3 regions of the Paracidovorax wautersii genome follow, and region 1 is predicted to be linked to each of the others. Evidence: predicted binding sites of a transcription regulator. Region 1 holds the regulator's gene; each other region holds the start of a gene.
The links. Region 1 encodes HrcA, which represses chaperone genes, less so after heat shock. Its sites were predicted from a motif close to TTAGCACTCNNNNNNNNNGAGTGCTAA; they were not measured.

Region 2: a site for HrcA is predicted at 3,024-3,050, ahead of QE399_RS10475 (co-chaperone GroES). Genes of this name have one in related genera too.
Region 3: a site for HrcA is predicted at 2,090-2,116, ahead of rpoH (RNA polymerase sigma factor RpoH). Genes of this name have one in related genera too.

What each region holds. Positions count from the first base shown of each region.
Region 1 is NZ_JAVIZX010000001.1:181,512-187,084, reverse strand. Features, by position in the region: gene recN (DNA repair protein RecN) at 1-1,016, opposite strand, end outside; gene QE399_RS00865 (NAD kinase) at 1,018-1,914, opposite strand; gene hrcA (heat-inducible transcriptional repressor HrcA) at 1,943-2,947, shown strand; tRNA gene QE399_RS00855 (tRNA-Ile) at 2,996-3,072, shown strand; gene QE399_RS00850 (DUF4142 domain-containing protein) at 3,267-3,551, opposite strand; gene QE399_RS00845 (response regulator) at 3,641-4,012, shown strand; gene QE399_RS00840 (nucleotidyltransferase family protein) at 4,288-4,917, shown strand; gene QE399_RS00835 (MFS transporter) at 5,299-5,573, opposite strand, start outside.
Region 2 is NZ_JAVIZX010000001.1:2,317,353-2,322,925, forward strand. Features, by position in the region: gene QE399_RS10465 (TonB-dependent siderophore receptor) at 1-699, shown strand, start outside; gene groL (chaperonin GroEL) at 897-2,546, opposite strand; gene QE399_RS10475 (co-chaperone GroES) at 2,645-2,935, opposite strand; gene ccmI (c-type cytochrome biogenesis protein CcmI) at 3,151-4,470, opposite strand; gene QE399_RS10485 (cytochrome c-type biogenesis protein) at 4,467-4,919, opposite strand; gene QE399_RS10490 (DsbE family thiol:disulfide interchange protein) at 4,916-5,434, opposite strand; gene QE399_RS10495 (heme lyase CcmF/NrfE family subunit) at 5,431-5,573, opposite strand, start outside.
Region 3 is NZ_JAVIZX010000001.1:406,413-411,985, forward strand. Features, by position in the region: gene QE399_RS01890 (mandelate racemase/muconate lactonizing enzyme family protein) at 1-1,064, opposite strand, end outside; gene QE399_RS01895 (FadR/GntR family transcriptional regulator) at 1,205-1,876, shown strand; gene rpoH (RNA polymerase sigma factor RpoH) at 2,147-3,088, shown strand; gene QE399_RS01905 (Bug family tripartite tricarboxylate transporter substrate binding protein) at 3,217-4,242, shown strand; gene QE399_RS01910 (Gfo/Idh/MocA family oxidoreductase) at 4,387-4,764, shown strand; gene QE399_RS01915 (Crp/Fnr family transcriptional regulator) at 4,907-5,573, shown strand, end outside.

The DNA.
Region 1 (5,573 bases):
GCCAGGTCGGCCGCGGAGTCGAGCTGGCGCAGTTCGGCCTTCCAGCCTTCGAGCAAGCCCGGCAGCTCGGCCGGGGTGCGCTTGTAGCGGCGCGCCAGCGACATCCATTGCGACAGCCGCTCATCCAGAGCCTGAAGCCGTTCCGGGTCCAGGTCGGTATGCCGCAGGTAGCCCTGCAGCGAATGGGCTACGTCGCCGGCCTGGGCGATGCAGGACGTGAGCACTTCCCTCATCGCCTGCAGCGCCTCGTCCATGTGCTCATGGTCCTGCAGCAGGTCCTGCGCCTGCGCCAGGCGGCCCAGGGCGCCGCTGTCGTCGTCTTCCAGGGCGCTGAGCGCGCCCTGGGCGCTGTCGAGCAGCGTCTGCGCGTTCGACAGCCGCGTGTGCTGGGCGTTGAGTTCGTCCCACTCGTCCGCCCGGGGGGACAGCTTGTCGACCTCGCCCACCTGCCACTGCAGGCGCTCGCGCTCCTGCTGCAGCGTGTCCTGCGCGGCGCGGGCCTGGGCCAGCGCGCGCTGTGCATCGCGCCACGCGCTCCACAGCACCGCCAGGGACTGGGTCTGCGCGCCGGCGTAGGCGTCGAGCAGGCCGCGTACCGCCTCGGGCCGGGTCAGGCTCTGCCAGGCGTGCTGGCCATGGATGTCCAGCAGGTGGTCGCCGATGGCGCGCATCTGCGCGGCCGTGGCCGGAATGCCGTTCACCCACGCCCGGCTCTTGCCCTGCACATCGATCGTGCGGCGAAGCAGCAAGGTGTCTTCCTGCGGAATGCCGGCTTCGTCCAGCCAGACCGACAGGGCGGCCGGACCGTCGAACTCGGCACAGATGTCGGTGCGCTGCGCACCTTCCCGGATCACGCCGGTATCGGCGCGGGCGCCCAGCAGCATCTGCAGCGCGTCGATCAGGATGGATTTGCCCGCACCGGTTTCGCCGGTGAGCACGGTGAAGCCGGTGTGCAGGTCCAGGTCGAGCGCCTCGACGATCACGAAGTCGCGCAGCGCGATCCGCTTGAGCGCCATGTCAGGAGCCCCCTTCGTTCCAGCGCAGCTTCTTGCGCAGGGTGGCGAAGTAGTTCCAGCCCCGCGGATGCAGGAAGTGCACGCAGTGCTCCGAGCGCTGCACCAGGATGCGGTCGCCATGCTGCAGCGAGGCGAGCGACTGCATGTCGAAATTCGCGCTGATGTCGCGCCCGCCCACCACCTCCACCGCAACCTCGGTGGCGTCGGACAGCACGATGGGCCGGTTGGACAGGGTGTGCGGCGCGATCGGCACCAGCACCCAGCCGGGAATGGAAGGGTGCAGCATGGGGCCGCCGGCAGACAGCGAGTAGGCCGTGGAACCCGTGGGAGACGCGATGATGAGGCCGTCCGCGCGCTGGTTGGACACGAACTGCCCGCCGACCTCCACGCGCAGCTCCACCATGCCCGAGGTCGAACCCCGGTTTACCACCACGTCGTTCAGGGCCAGCGCTTCGAAGACGCACTCTGCGCCCCGCATCACGCGGGCGCGCATCAGGGGGCGCACGTCTTCTTCGTAATCACCGTCGAGCATCGGCGTGAGCACGGCCTCATAACCTTCCAGCGGAATGTCGGTGATGAAACCCAGGCGCCCCTGGTTGATGCCGATCAGCGGGGTGCGGTAGCTGGCCAGTTGCCGGCCGATGCCGAGCATGGTGCCATCCCCTCCGACGACCAGGCCCAAGTCGCACTGCGTGCCTATGCCTTCGACGTCCAGCACCTCATAGCCTGTCACTCCGGTATTCGCTGCGGTCTCTGCTTCCAATGTGACCGCGCAGCCCCGGCCGGCAAGAAAGCGGGCAATGTCCTCGATCGTCTGCCTTGAACTGCCGGAAGCCGCGCCAGACGTCGACGTCTGGTACTTGCCGATGAGCGCAACGCGCCGGAATTTAGGGTTCATTCAGAAATTACATCATTAAAATGAGTCAATGCTTGATGACCGTTCCAAGTTGTTGTTGAAAGCGCTCGTGGAGCGCTACATCGCGGACGGTCAGCCCGTGGGTTCGCGAACGCTGTCGCAGGCATCGGGGCTGGATCTCTCGCCCGCCACCATCCGCAACGTGATGGCAGACCTGGAAGGCCTGGGGCTGATTGCAAGCCCCCACACCTCGGCGGGGCGTATTCCCACCGCTAAGGGCTACCGGCTGTTCGTCGACACCATGCTCACCGTGCAGCGCGAGCAACTGATGGCGCCGCAGTTGGTGCCTGAACAGCCGCAGAAGGTCATTGCCAATGCTGCGCATTTGCTTTCCAACCTGTCGCAGTTCGTCGGGGTGGTCGTGGCGCCGCGCCGGGCTTCGATGTTTCGCCACATCGAGTTCCTGAGGCTTTCGGAGCGGCGCTTTCTGGTCATCATCGTCTCGCCTGAAGGCGACGTGCAAAACCGGGTGATCTTCACCGAACTGGACTATTCCCAGTCCCAACTGGTGGAAACCGCCAATTTCCTCAATGCGCACTACTCGGGCCTGACCATGGAACAGGTGCGCGAGCGTCTCAAGTCCGAGGTGGACAAGCTGCGCGGCGAGATCGCCACGCTGATGCAGGCAGCGGTGAATGCCGGAACGGAAGCCATGTCGCAGTCGCAGGATGAGGTGGTGTTCTCCGGCGAGCGCAACCTGCTGGCGGTCAGTGACTTCTCCAGTGACATGGGCAACCTGCGCAGGGCCTTCGACCTCTTCGAGCAAAAGACCCAAATCCTGCGACTGCTTGACGTAGCGAGCCAGGCCGAGGGCGTGCGCATCTTCATCGGTGGCGAAAGCCAGGTGGTTCCGTTTGAGGAACTGTCGGTGGTGAGCGCGCCTTACGAAGTGGATGGCCAGATCGTCGGAACCCTCGGCGTCATCGGTCCCACACGCATGCCTTATGACCGGATGATCCAGATCGTAGACATCACGTCCAAGCTGGTCAGCAATGCGCTGAGCCACCGCAGGTAAGCACTTACAATAGGCCGGCTGCCCCTGCCGCTGAAGGCGTTGGCGCATGGGGCGTTAGCTCAGTTGGTTAGAGCAGAGGACTCATAATCCTTTGGTCGCGGGTTCAAGTCCCTCACGCCCTACCACTTATTCAATGGTGACAACGATTTGGCGGATTTCCGTGCTGTTGCCGGAAGCTGCTGAAAGTTGCCGTTCAGTTTGCCGACAGTGTGTGCCTTGTCGTGGCGCTTTTGCCCGCTGCAACGGCAGTCTGCTCAGTACGTTCCAAACTACTGGACAGTCAGCAATCTTCCGGATCGATCCCGCTTAATCACGGGTGCTATTTGCGGCCCTTCTTCAAACCATCGGCATGCTCGCGATGCGCTTGCAAGGTAGGCAGGGTCTTGGTCGCAAAAGCCTTCAGATCGGCATCGTCAGCGTCCTTGCTGGCCTTCTCGAAAAGCGAGATGTCGGTCTTGTGGGCGTCGACTCCTACTTCGTCGATGAAAGTCTTGTCGAAGTCCCTGGCGCCCGACATCTTGTCGAGCTTGGACTGCTTGTCCGACGGCAACGCTGCGGGCAAGGCCGCACTCTTGTTGGCAGCACGGCGGAAGCGTGCAAGCACGTAGCGAAGGCAGTGGGAGAGGGGGTGGGTTCGTTGTGCAGCTTCCGGCCTGCCAGGCCGCACAAGCGCCTGCACCTCCTCGCAGGATTTTGGTTGTCGACGATAACAAGGATGTGGCCCGTTCGCTGGTCACTTTGTTGACGATGGAGGGCCATGAAGCGCGCGCCGCATACAGCGGTGCCGAGGCCGTGGAAGTTGCCCAAGAGATTCGCCCGGAAGTGGTCTTTATGGACATCGGCATGCCCAGCATGAACGGTCACCAAGCCTGCCGTCGCATACGCGAATTCGACTGGGGCAACGGAATCTCTCTAATTGCACTCACTGGTTGGGGGCAAGACGACGACCGCCTGCGGTCAGAGCAGGCCGGTTTCTATGCCCATCTGGTTAAGCCCTTGGAGTTCGACGACCTCGAGCGCGTTCTCAAGCACCTGCCCAGCCGTTCTCGGGACGGGAGCCCTTAGCTCGTACTGGGGGAAATGTTGCTTAGCGCGACACTAGCGTTGCTTGCTTTTGCGCTGAGACACTTCGAAGGTCAACGCGACTGCTGACACGGGATATGGAAAGCACGCGGACGGCAAACCCTGGGGCTACGCCCGGGAGGCCCTCACCAGGAAACCCGGTGCGTGAAGTTTTCCACGGAGCGACAACAAGTGGCCTTTTCCCAGCCGCCGTCAGTGGTGTACGGGTTGCGGTAAAAAAGTCGACTTAGGATGGGTATTCAAGGAGATGCTGTTGCATGGACGATCGACCAGAAGGGCAAGCAAGGTTTGCAGCCAGCATTCTTGCGGCTGGACATGGAAGCCGTATGGGCCATGTGCCGAAGGCGGCGTTTCGCGTTCAAGGACAAGCCATTCTTGAGCGCCAAGTTGCATCTTTGAGAGGTGCTGGCGTCGGCGAGATCTCGGTGGTTATCGGTCCCTACCGGGCGCAGCTAGAGCCATTGGTTGCCCACTGCAAAGCCCGATTAGTGCTCAATGAAACAGGATCCACTGATGTGGTCACCTCCCAGATGGCGGCGATCCAAGATCACTATCAAGTCCACGCAGGCCATGACATGTTGGTGCTGCTCGGAGACCTCCCCTCCCTGATGTCATCGCATATCCAGCGACTGACCAGTGCTTGGCTAGCTCTCGCCAGAGACGTTCATGCGGCCGTTCCGACGCATGTCGGCGTGCGGGGCCATCCAATCTTGCTGTCGTGGGAGGCCGTGAAAGCCATAGCAGAGTCTGATCGTCCCGATGAGGGTATTCGCGGATGGTTATTAAAGAATCGGAACCGGGTGCAGTTCCTCGAGATGCGCGATCCTGCCTACGTGCAGGATGTGGATACCGAAGAGGATCTCTTATCAGTCGGCGGAATTCCCTGAAAAGCAGCGTAATGCGGCAGTGGCTCATTGCCTTGGGTACGAAAAACTCCGAAGACCGCCACCACATTGAGAATGCAGCACAGCGCCATGAATCCGCCTAGCACGCTAATGTTGCGCAGCGGGCCCCTTTTTGAGCGCAAGATAAAAAATGCGTCAAGCCGATATGCCCCGACGGCTCATGCCCGTCGGACCTGAGTTCGCGCAACACGCCAGTGATGATTGCAATCGCCATTCTTGTTCTTCGCAGGAAGGCTTGGTATTCCAAGTTCGTCGAGGCCGCCCATAGAAGCGTATTCTCAGCTTCTAGCTCGGGAACCAGTATTGGAGGGGGTGTTCATTCCCGTAGCGGCCTATTGCCTCCCACACTAACGCTGCGCCCCCTCACGGTAACAAAGGCGAACGCGGCAGCCATCTGAAGGCCGTTGACGCAGCCGCCAGCATGCTGGCGATGCCCAGCATGACAGCTTGGAAGGGGTCATGGCCCTGAGCCTGCGCCCAGCCCGCCAACAGTCCAGTGAGCCACTGCATCAACGCGACTCCAATGAACATGGCCATGGTGAAAAGCGACAGCGCCCGGCCCGTCATCTCGGCAGGGTAGGAGGACCGCACATCGGCGTACTGCAGCACGCCGAAGCCTGACAGCGCTCCCATCGCGA
Region 2 (5,573 bases), 2.1 Mb from region 1:
ACGCCCGACGAACGCTCCAGCGACACGACCAAGCGCCTGGGCGTGATGTACCAGCTGGCGGGGGGCTGGACGCCGTACCTCAGCTATGCGGAGTCGTTCACGCCCGTCAGCGGCACCAGCCCCGTATCCGGTGCCCGGTTCAAGCCGCTCGAAGGTGAGCAGATTGAGGCCGGACTGAAGTACATGCCCGAGGGCAGCGCGACCACCTTCACGGCGTCGGTCTACCAGCTGAAGGAAAAGAACCAGCTGATCGCCGACCCTGTCAATCCTGGCAACCGGCTGCAGGCGGGCGAAACCAAGAACAAGGGCGTGGAGCTGGAACTGAAGACCCGCCTGTCGACGGTGTTCGACCTGATTGCGCACTACAACTACACCGACGTGGACAAAACGCTGGAAGGCCTGCCGCGCAACCAAGCGGCGGTGTGGGGTCTGTACCGCTTCTCGCTGGGTGGCGTCACCGGCTTCTCGGTGGGTGCGGGCGCCCGCTATCTCTCCGCTTTCCGGGACGGTACCGGCCCGCGCGTGCCGTCTTCCGTGGTGGGCGATGCGTTGTTCGCCTATGACAGCCAGCACTGGCGCTATGCGCTCAACATCAACAACGTGGCGGACAAGAAGTATGTGAGCACCTGCCTGGCCCGCGGCGACTGCTGGTGGGCGGAGCGGCGCAAAGCCGTGCTGACCGCCACCTACCGGTTCTGAGCGCAAGCACCGGTCGCGCCCGGTGCCGGCGGCGCCCGGCCCGGGCGGGCGGGGCATCCGGTTCGGAGCGTCCTCCGTTGCCGGGATCTGACCATAAGAAAAGCCCCGCAGGCCTTGCGACCTGCGGGGCTTTTTTGTGGATGCGTGGCAGGCAGGGCCGAAGCCCTTGCCTGCGGCAGCAGCCGGGCGGGCTGCGATTACATGCCCATGCCGCCCATGCCACCCATGCCGCCCATGTCGGGCATGCCACCGGCGGGAGCGTCGTCCTTCGGTGCTTCGGCGACCATGGCTTCGGTCGTCAGCAGCAGCGAGGCCACGGAAGCGGCGTTCTGCAGGGCCGTGCGGGTCACCTTCGTCGGGTCCAGAATGCCCAGTTCGAGCATGTCGCCGTAGGTGTCGTTGGCGGCGTTGAAGCCGAAGTTGCCGGAGCCTTCCAGCACCTTGTTGACCACCACCGAGGGCTCGCCACCGGCGTTGTAGACGATCTCGCGCAGGGGCGCTTCGACAGCCTTCAGCACCAGCTTGATGCCGGCTTCCTGGTCGACGTTGTCACCCTTGACCTTGTCGCCCACGGCTTGCTTGGCGCGCAGCAGGGCCACGCCGCCACCGGCCACGATGCCTTCTTCCACTGCAGCGCGGGTCGCGTGCAGGGCGTCTTCCACGCGGGCCTTCTTTTCCTTCATCTCGACTTCGGTGGCTGCGCCGACCTTGATCACGGCCACGCCGCCGGCCAGCTTGGCCACGCGCTCTTGCAGCTTCTCGCGGTCGTAGTCGCTGGTGGCTTCTTCGATCTGGATGCGGATCTGCTTGACGCGGGCTTCGATGTCACCCGCAGCGCCGGCGCCGTCGATGATGATCGTGTTTTCCTTGCCCACTTCGATGGTCTTGGCTTGGCCCAGGTCGGCCAACGTGACCTTCTCGAGCGTCAGGCCCACTTCTTCTGCGATGACCTTGCCGCCCGTCAGGATGGCGATGTCTTCCAGCATGGCCTTGCGGCGGTCGCCGAAGCCAGGCGCCTTGACGGCCACGACCTTCAGGATGCCGCGGATCGTGTTCACCACCAGGGTCGCCAGGGCTTCGCCTTCGACTTCTTCGGCAATGATCAGCAGGGGACGACCGGCCTTGGCGACTTGCTCCAGCGTGGGCAGCAGGTCACGGATGTTGCTGATCTTCTTGTCGAACAGCAGCACGAAGGGGTTGTCCAGAATCGCGGCTTGCTTTTCGGGGTTGTTGATGAAGTAGGGCGACAGGTAGCCGCGGTCGAACTGCATGCCTTCCACGACATCCAGCTCGTTGTCCAGGCTCTTGCCGTCTTCCACGGTGATCACGCCTTCCTTGCCGACCTTGTCCATCGCGTCGGCAATGATCTTGCCCACGGACTCGTCGGAGTTGGCGGAGATCGAACCCACTTGGGCGATTTCCTTGGAGGTCGTCGTGGCCTTGGAAGCCTTCTTCAGCTCTTCGACCAGGGCCACCACCGCCTTGTCGATGCCGCGCTTCAGGTCCATCGGGTTCAGGCCGGCGGCCACGTACTTGGAGCCTTCCCGCACGATGGCCTGGGCCAGCACGGTAGCGGTCGTGGTGCCGTCACCAGCGATGTCGTTGGTCTTGGAGGCCACTTCCTTCACGAGCTGGGCGCCCATGTTCTGCAGCTTGTCCTTGAGTTCGATTTCCTTGGCCACGGACACGCCGTCCTTGGTCACGGTGGGGGCGCCGAACGAGCGCTCCAGCACCACGTTGCGGCCCTTGGGGCCCAGGGTGACCTTGACCGCGTTGGCCAGAACGTTCACGCCTTCAACCATGCGTGCGCGGGCTTCGCCGCCGAAAACTACGTCTTTTGCTGCCATGATTGGCTCCTACAAAATGGGGTTCAAATTGGCCGCTAGCGCTTATGTATCAAGCGCATGCAGCTATGGAAATTAGAGTGTTCGATGGGGAGAAGAAATTACTTCTCGACCACGGCGAACAGGTCGTCTTCCTTCATCACCAGCAGCTCGTCGCCATGGACCTTGACGGTCTGGCCCGAGTACTTGCCGAACAGAACGCGGTCACCGACCTTCACGTTCAGGGCGACGACTTCGCCCTTGTCGTTCTTCTTGCCGGGGCCGACGGCCAGCACTTCACCTTGATCGGGCTTTTCGGCAGCGTTGTCGGGGATCACGATGCCGGAAGCGGTCGTGGTTTCGCTTTCAATACGCTTGACGATCACGCGATCGTGCAGAGGGCGAAGGTTCATTGCATCTCTCCTGGGTCAAAAAGGACTGGGATATCAACACGGCGCCCGCTGGGTGCGAGCGCTTGCGAAAGTCAGCAGGCGGGCGCTGTTAGCACTCTCCTGCATCGAGTGCTAATGATACGGGCATTCGTGACGGTTTCAAGTCCACCTGGCTGCAGACGCGCGATTTGCGGGGGCACAGCCCGGCACCCGGGCTGTCCGAACCCCTGTCCGCACTATGGCGTCAGGTGATCGATGACCAGTTCGACCGGGGCGGATGCGGAACCTGCCGGCTGGGCGGTGCTGGTGGGCTGTCCGGTCGTGCGCGATGCCGAGCCGGAACGCGACACCCAGGCCTGAACGGTCACGGACCGGAAGCGGGACAGGCGCAGCTCGGGCGACATGGCATGGCGATCATCCAGCGTGAACGCAACGGGAAAGCTGCCCGCGTCCAGCTTGAGCACGGCGACGGGCGTGCGCCCCGCTTCCTCCGCGCGGGCTGCGATGAACAGCGTGTCCCCTTCGCGCACCTGCGCGGCCATCGCCGGACCGAGGCGAACCGTGCCGTGCACGGAGGACAGAAGCGGCGCGGATGCGCCGGCGGTGCCCTGGGCGCTGCCGTCGCCGCCTTCGGTCACGGGGGCTGCGCCCGACAGGCCGTCCAGCCTCTGCAGGTCGTTCTGCACCCGCAGAGCCATGTCGGTGCCTGGTTCCAGCTGGGCCAGCAGCTGCTGCCAGTGTTGCCGGGCCGCCGCCGCATCGCCCCTGCGCACCGCGGCCGAGCCGGCCAGCGCCAGCGCCTTGGGCTGCAAGGGGTCGAGGCGCAGCGCGTCGGCGAGCGCCTGCTCCACGGGCCCGTCCATCTGCCCGTCCCGGGAGGACGCCAGGGCATCGGCCAGGTCCGCATGCAGCTTGGCCTGCAGGCCGGCCGGGAAGGTTCCGCGCTGCGCCGCGGCGATGGCCTGGCGGTAGGCATCGGCGGCCTTCTGGAATTGTTCCTGCACCTCGTACGACCGGGCAAGAACGATCCAGCCCTCCACGTCGTCCGGGGCCTGCGCCAGCCGCGAGGCCAGCCCGCTGACCATGGTGTCGACATCGACCCCGCTGGTGGCGTGGCTCTGCGGCTCCGCGGCTGCCACCGTCGCGGCGGCCTGCGGATCGCCCACCTTCAGGTACAGCGCCAGCGCGGCCACGGGCAGCGCCAGGGCCAGCAGGCCGGCGAGGCTGCGGCGCAGCCACACGCGCTCGGGCAGGGCCGGGGCGCGGGCGGCCTTGGCGGCGGCACCTGCCGCCAGGGCATCCGTATCGTCCAGCAGCCGGCGTTGCAGTTCTTCCAGCGCCTGTGCCCGGTCGGCGGGTCCCATCGTCTGGTGCGCCCATTCACGCTCCAGCTCTTCGCGCTGGGCCTGGTACACGCGGCGCAGCTGCGCGGCGGCCCGGTCTTCGTCTTCGGCAGGCGCCTTGTCGGGCTCCCGCATCAGCGGCCAGATCAGGACGGCCATCGCCAGCAGCAGCAAGACCAGGGCGCTTGCCCACAGGGGCCAGATTGCACTCACGGGTTCGACTCCTCATCCAGCAGCTGGCGCGCCCGGGCGCGCTGTGCTTCGGTCAATGGGCGGGGGTAGCCGCGGACGGCGCGCCGGCGCAGGATGGTCGCGAGCCCGAACAGGCCCAGGACTGCCAGGGCGAACGGGCCGATCCACAGCAGCCAGGTCGACGCCTGGAACGGCGGCGAGTAGTGCACGAAGGCGCCGTAGCGCTGTTCGAAGAAGTCGACGATCTGCTCGTCCGACTGCCCGGCCTGCAACTGGGTGCGGATCACGCGGCGCATGTCGGCGGCCAAGGGGGCGTTCGATTCTGCGACGGTCTGGTTCTGGCAGACCACGCAGCGCAGCTGGCTGGCCAGGCGCGCCTCCCGGGCCTCCAGTGCGGGGTCGGACCCCGAAGCATGGGCCGCGCCGAGCAGCAGGGCACTCAAAGCGAAGGCGAGGTGACCGTGTTTCATCGCAAGGCCTTCACCACCGGCATGAGCTTGGTTTCCCACACCTCGTTGTTGACCGGCCCCAGGTGCCGGTAGCGCACCCGGCCGGCTGCATCGATCACGAAGGTCTCGGGCACGCCGTTCACGCCCAGGTCCATCCCCACGCGGCCATCGGCGTCCACGGCCGAGCTGCGGTAGGGGTTGCCGAAGCGCGCCAGCAGCGCCAGGGCAGGGGCCTGCTGGTCCTTGTAGTTGAGTCCGTACAGGGGTACGCGGTCCCGCGCCGCCAGCACATTGAGCGCAGGCAGCTCTTCCTGGCACGGGCCGCACCACGACGCCCAGACATTCAGCATCCAGACCTGTCCGCGCAGCTGCGTGCTGTCGAAGCGGCGCCCGGGCTCCTGCAGCAAGGGGCTGTCGATCTGCGGCAGCGGCTGGTCGATCAGCGCCGAAGGCAAGGCACGCGGGTCGTGCTGCAGGCCCAGCACCAGCACCACGGCCAGGGCCAGAAAGGCGATCAGGGGGGCGAGCAGTTTCATGGCGCCCCCTCTGGGATGGGTGCCGCTGGAACGGTGGCGTGGGCTGGGGCGCGGCGGGTGCGGGCCGCCGTACGGTAGCGGCGGTCGGCCAGGGCGAGGAACCCGCCCAGCGCCATCAGCATGCAGCCCAGCCAGATCC
Region 3 (5,573 bases), 220 kb from region 1:
TACCAGGTGGCCAGCGTGGCGCGCACCACCTCCTGGTAGATCGCGGTGGGCGCATGCAGCGCCATGTGCAGCCCGGCCATCAGCGTGACGGGGCCCGTGCAGTCGTGCGGTGCCAGCGGCCGGTTGTAGGCCTGCGCCAGGGCGGCGATCTTGCGGCCCTCGGTGAAGCCGCCGCACCAGGCCAGGTCCAGCATGACCACGTCGAGCGCGTCGCCGGCCAGCAGGTCGCGGAAGGGGCGCAGCCCGCCCAGGGTCTCGCTGCCGCAGATCTGCACGCGCGTGCGGCGGCGCAGGTCGGCCAGGCCGGCCACATCGTCCATCTTGTTCAGCGGGTCTTCGACCCAGAACACGTCGTAGTCCTCCAGCGCCTGGCAGATGCGCAGCGCCGAGTGCCCGCCGAACAGGCTGTGCAGCTCGCACATCACCTCGATCTGGTTGCCCACGGCCTCGCGGATCCGGCGGAACGGCTCCAGGCCCTTTTCCAGGTCCGGCAGGCTGATGAGGTGGCCCTGGCTGGCGGGTGCGTAGATGTCGAACGGCCAGATCTTCATGGCCTTGTAGCCCTCGGCCAGCAGGCTCTTGGCCAGCGTGCCGGCGTCGCGCATGAAGGCGACCTGGTCGTCGTAGGGGCCGTCGGACTGGTCGGTGGCCCCGATGTCGCGGCGCTTGCCGTTGGTGTTGAACGCGTAGCCCGCGCAGGTGTTGTAGACCGGAATCGTGGGCCGCGCACCGCCGCCCAGCGCTTGGTAGATGGGCACGCCCTGCCGCTGGCCGGCCAGGTCCCACAGGGCGATGTCCACCGCGCTGGCGGCACGCACTTCGGCGCCCGAGCTGTTGTAGCCCACATAGGGCGTGAGCAGATGGCGCGAGATGCCCTCGATATGCCGCGCGTCGCGCCCCAGCAGCCAGGGCGCCAGCTCTTCGTGCAGGCAGGTATCGACGGTGGCCGCGCCGCGAAAGGTTTCGCCCAGGCCGACCAGGCCGTCGTCGGTGGCGAGCTCCAGCCAGATCAGGCTGGGGCGGTCCGGCAGCCGGTAGGTGCGCAGGGATCGGATGGTTGACATTGTTTACAGCTTTTTATATCTTTAGCGAACAGGCGACAGTGTGTTTCGGTAGGAAAACAGTGTCTTTTCTCTGTCATCCGGCTGTCAATTGCAATCACTCCGTCGTTTTCCCTGTAAATTTCTGACAAGAGCAACCGCTGATGCTGGGTGACAAGGTCTATGCCGATCTGCTGCAACTGCTGGGCACGCCCGGCTTCGAGCCCCGCGCACGCATGCCGGCGGAAACGGCGCTGGCCGAGCGGCTGGGCGTCTCCCGGCCAGTGCTGCGGCAAGCCCTGTCCCGCCTGCGGGACGAAGGGCTGGTGCAGACACTCAAGGGCTCGGGCAACTTCGTGGCCGACACGCTGCCCACGCGCGAGGCGCCGTTCTTCGGCACGCTGAACCACATCGCGGACATCCGCGCGTTCCTGGAATTCCGCTGCTGCATGGAAGGAGAGGCAGCCGCTCTCGCGGCTCTCGCGCGCACGGCGGACCAGCTGGAACACATCCGGGCCTGCCGCGACCGGTTCGAGCAGGCGCTGACCCACGGCCGGGAAGCGCTGGAGGAAGACATCGCCTTCCATGAGGCGATCTCGCAGGCCTGCGGCAACCGGTTCTTCGGCATGACGATTGCCGCCTTCGCCCCGCAGACGCGCTTCAGCATCGGCCTGGTGCGCAGCATTGCCGGCAAACCCCGGGGCGAGCGCCTGGCCGATGTCTGCCGCGAGCACGCCCACATCGAGCAAGCCATCGCCCAGCAGGACGCGCCCGCCGCCCGCCAGGCCATGGAATCCCACCTGCGCGGAGGCATCGCCCGCTTGTTCGGCCAGTGAGCCGTATCTACCGGTCCGGGCCCGCGGCGATTAGGCGGGGTTCGGGCAACACTGTGTTCGCCAAGCGCGGCAGCGGCAGGCTTTGGGAGGTGCCACCAGGCACTTTCACTACCAAAAATATAGCTACAAGTGCTTGATTTAAAAGCGCTAGAGCCCACTTTTAGCATCAACCCGGAATCCGCTCCGTCCTACGAATTCGCGGGAACTCGTCCCTTAGCACTCCCTCTAACGGAGTGCTAACATGATTGCCTGGAAGAAAGGATTTCTGGAATGACTGTTCAATCTGGAACCGCGACGACGACCCTGGCGCATGCCAACCCCTGGGCGCTCGTGCCGCCCCTGGGGAATCTGGATGCCTATATCTCGGCCGTCAACCGCCTTCCCCTGCTGACGCTCGAAGAAGAGCAGAAATACGCGCGCCAGCTCAAGGAAAACAACGACGTGGACGCTGCCGGCCGGCTGGTGATGTCGCACCTGCGCCTGGTCGTGTCCATCGCCCGCCAGTACCTGGGCTATGGCCTGCCGCACGGCGACCTGATCCAGGAAGGCAACGTCGGCCTGATGAAAGCCGTCAAGCGCTTCGACCCCGACCAGGGCGTGCGCCTGGTGAGCTACGCCATGCACTGGATCAAGGCCGAGATCCACGAGTACATCCTGAAGAACTGGCGCATGGTGAAGGTGGCGACCACCAAGAGCCAGCGCAAGCTGTTCTTCAACCTGCGCTCGATGAAGCAGGGGTTCAAGGCCGACGCCGCTGCGGCAGACGCTGGCACGCACCGCGAGACACTGACCGACCACGAGATCGATGCCGTGGCCGCGCACCTGAACGTCAAGCGCGAGGAAGTGATCGAGATGGAAACCCGCCTCTCGGGCGGCGACGTGCTGCTGGACCCCTCTCCATCCGACGACGGCGAGCAGGCCTTCGGCCCCATCGCCTACCTGGCGGACGGCTCCCATGAGCCCACGGCCATGATCGAAAGCCGCCAGCGCGACGTGTTGGCGACGGACGGCATTGCCACGGCCCTGGAGAGCCTGGACGACCGCAGCCGCCGCATCGTGGAAGAGCGCTGGCTCAAGGTGAACGACGATGGCTCCGGCGGCATGACGCTGCACGAACTGGCCGCGGTCTACGGCGTGAGCGCCGAGCGCATCCGCCAGATCGAGGTGGCCGCCATGAAGAAGATGAAGAAGGCGCTGGCCGAGTACGCCTGACGCCTGCCCCTCGCCCTGCAGGGCGGGGCGATAATCCGGCGCGCGGTCCCCCAGGGCCGCGCGCCTTTTTCATGGCCGGACGGGCAGCACGCCCCGCGCACCGCGCCCGGCCCCTGGAGTCCATCGCCATGCCCTGCACCCTGCCCTTGTCCACCCGCCGCGCCGCACTGCGGCTGATCACGCTCTCTGCCCTCTGTGCCGCAGCCGCGGGCAGCGCTGTCGCGCAGTCCACGCCTGCCACCCCGGGCTGGCCGACCAAGCCGCTGCGCATCGTCGTGGGCTTTCCGCCCGGGTCCTCGCCCGACCTCACCGCGCGCACGTTCTCGGAGCCGCTGGCGCAGGCGATCGGCCAGCCGGTGATCGTCGAGAACAAGGTGGGCGCGGGCGGCAACATCGGCGCCGACGCCGTGGCCAAGGCCACCGACGGCCACACCATCGGCCTGTTCATCAACGGCAACATGACCATCGCTCGGCTCATCAACCCGGCCGTGCCGTACGACCCGCAGAAGGACCTGGCGCCGCTGAGCCTGATCGGCGTCTCGCCGCTGGTGCTGACCGCGCCGGTCGGCCAGAGCGGCGTGCCCGCCACCGGCGATGCACGCGCCTTCCTGGAAGCCGCGCGCCAGGCCGGCGACCGCTGGAGCTACGGCACGCCGGGCGTGGGCACCGTCGGCCACCTGGGCACCGAGCTGCTCAAGGCCCGCGCGGGCATCGCCCCGGTGCACGTGCCCTACCCCGGCTACCCACAGGTGGCCACGGCCATGCTGGGCGGGCAGCTGCAGATGGCCCTGCTGCCGCCGGCGCTGGCGCTGGCCCAGGAGCGCACGGGCAAGCTGCGCCTGATCGGCGTGACCTCCGCCGGCCGCAGCACGCTGGCGCCCGGCGTGCCCAGCCTGGCTGAAGCAGGTGTGAAGGATCTGAACCTGGAGATCTGGAACGCCTTCGCCGCGCCCGCCTCCATGCCGGCGCCCGTGCGGGCCCGCCTGTCGGCCGCCATCGTGGAGATCGCACGCAGCCCGGACATCCGCGCCAAGCTGTTCCAGCAGGGCTGGCAGGCGGTGGGCAGTTCGGCCGAAGGCCTGGCCAACCGCATCCAGGCGGACACCGCCACCATGGGCCGGGTGATCCGCGAGCAGAAGATCCGCGCCGAATAGCCGCGCGCCCGGCCGTAGCGAGCCGGTGGGCACACCGCCCGCGGGACGGCTGCGGCCACCCTGCCCTGCAGCCCAACATTGATGTAGGTCATGCCGGTCCGGCGGCCCCGCCGGCAGACTGTGGGTTTCCATTGGAGACCCTGCATGCCTTCCTTCCGCATCGCTGTCATCGGCGCCGGCCAGACCGGCGCTCCCCTCTTGCAACAGCTGCTGGAGGCTCCCTTCGTCGAGCTGGCCGGTGTGGCCGACCTCGATCTGGACATGCCGGGCATCGCCCTGGCGCGCCAGCACGGCGTGGCGGTCACCACCCAGTTTCTGGACCTGCTGGGTGCCGGCACGCCGGTGGACATCGTCATCGACGTGACCGGCCAGAGCGCCGTGCGCGACGCCCTGCGCAAGCACATGGTGGACAGCGGCAACACCCACACGGTGATCATGCATGAGCGCATCGCGCTGCTGCTGATGTCGCTGTCGGCCGGCCAGCATGTGTCCGGCAAGCACGGCGATCTGGCCTACGCCTGACCGCCCCGCCTTTACTCCTGAATCAATAGCTGATTGCGCTTGCTCCTATTGGGCTGAAGGCAATTTTCCACCCAACCCCGCCGACAGCCCAGCCCCGGGGCCTGCAGCGCCCGGAGCCACCCGACCCGATGGCCCTTCTTCCATGACACATACCGACGAGCCGGCCCGCAAAACCTGTCCTGACTGCGCCTGCCAGCCACAATGCCTGCTGGGCCGCCAGGACGACGCGGTGCGCGAAGCCTGGGCGCCCTTCATCACGGAGCGGCGTTTCCGCAAGGGCGAGGTGCTGCAGCGCCAGGGCGACGGCAACGCGACGCTGCAGGTCGTGAAAGTGGGCACGCTGATCCAGCACCGCCGTGGCGAGGACGGCGTGGACCGGCCCGTGGGCATGGCCGGCTGCGGCCAGGCCCTGGGCGTGCCAGCCCTGCTGGCCCATCCCGCCGAGCTGACCAGCGTGGCCGTCATGCCAGGACGCGTGTGCGAGGTGGACGCGGCCGCGGTGACGCGGCGTGGCCTGGTGACGGCGGACTTCCTCACCGAGCTGGCGCGCGAGCAGATGCAGGCCCACTCCCGGCTGGCGGACTGGGCGCGCATCATGCACGTGCGCGGCGTGACGGGGCAGCTCGCCGGTGCGCTGCTGCAGCTGGCCGACATCCAGCGCAGCACGCTGGTGCGCCTGCCCAGCCACACGGTGCTGGCTTCGCTGCTGGCGACCACCCGCGAGACCATCGCCCGCGCCCTGGCGGCGCTGGCGCTGCAGCAAGGCATCGTGCGGCATGACCGGTGGCACTGCGCCATCCAGCGCGACG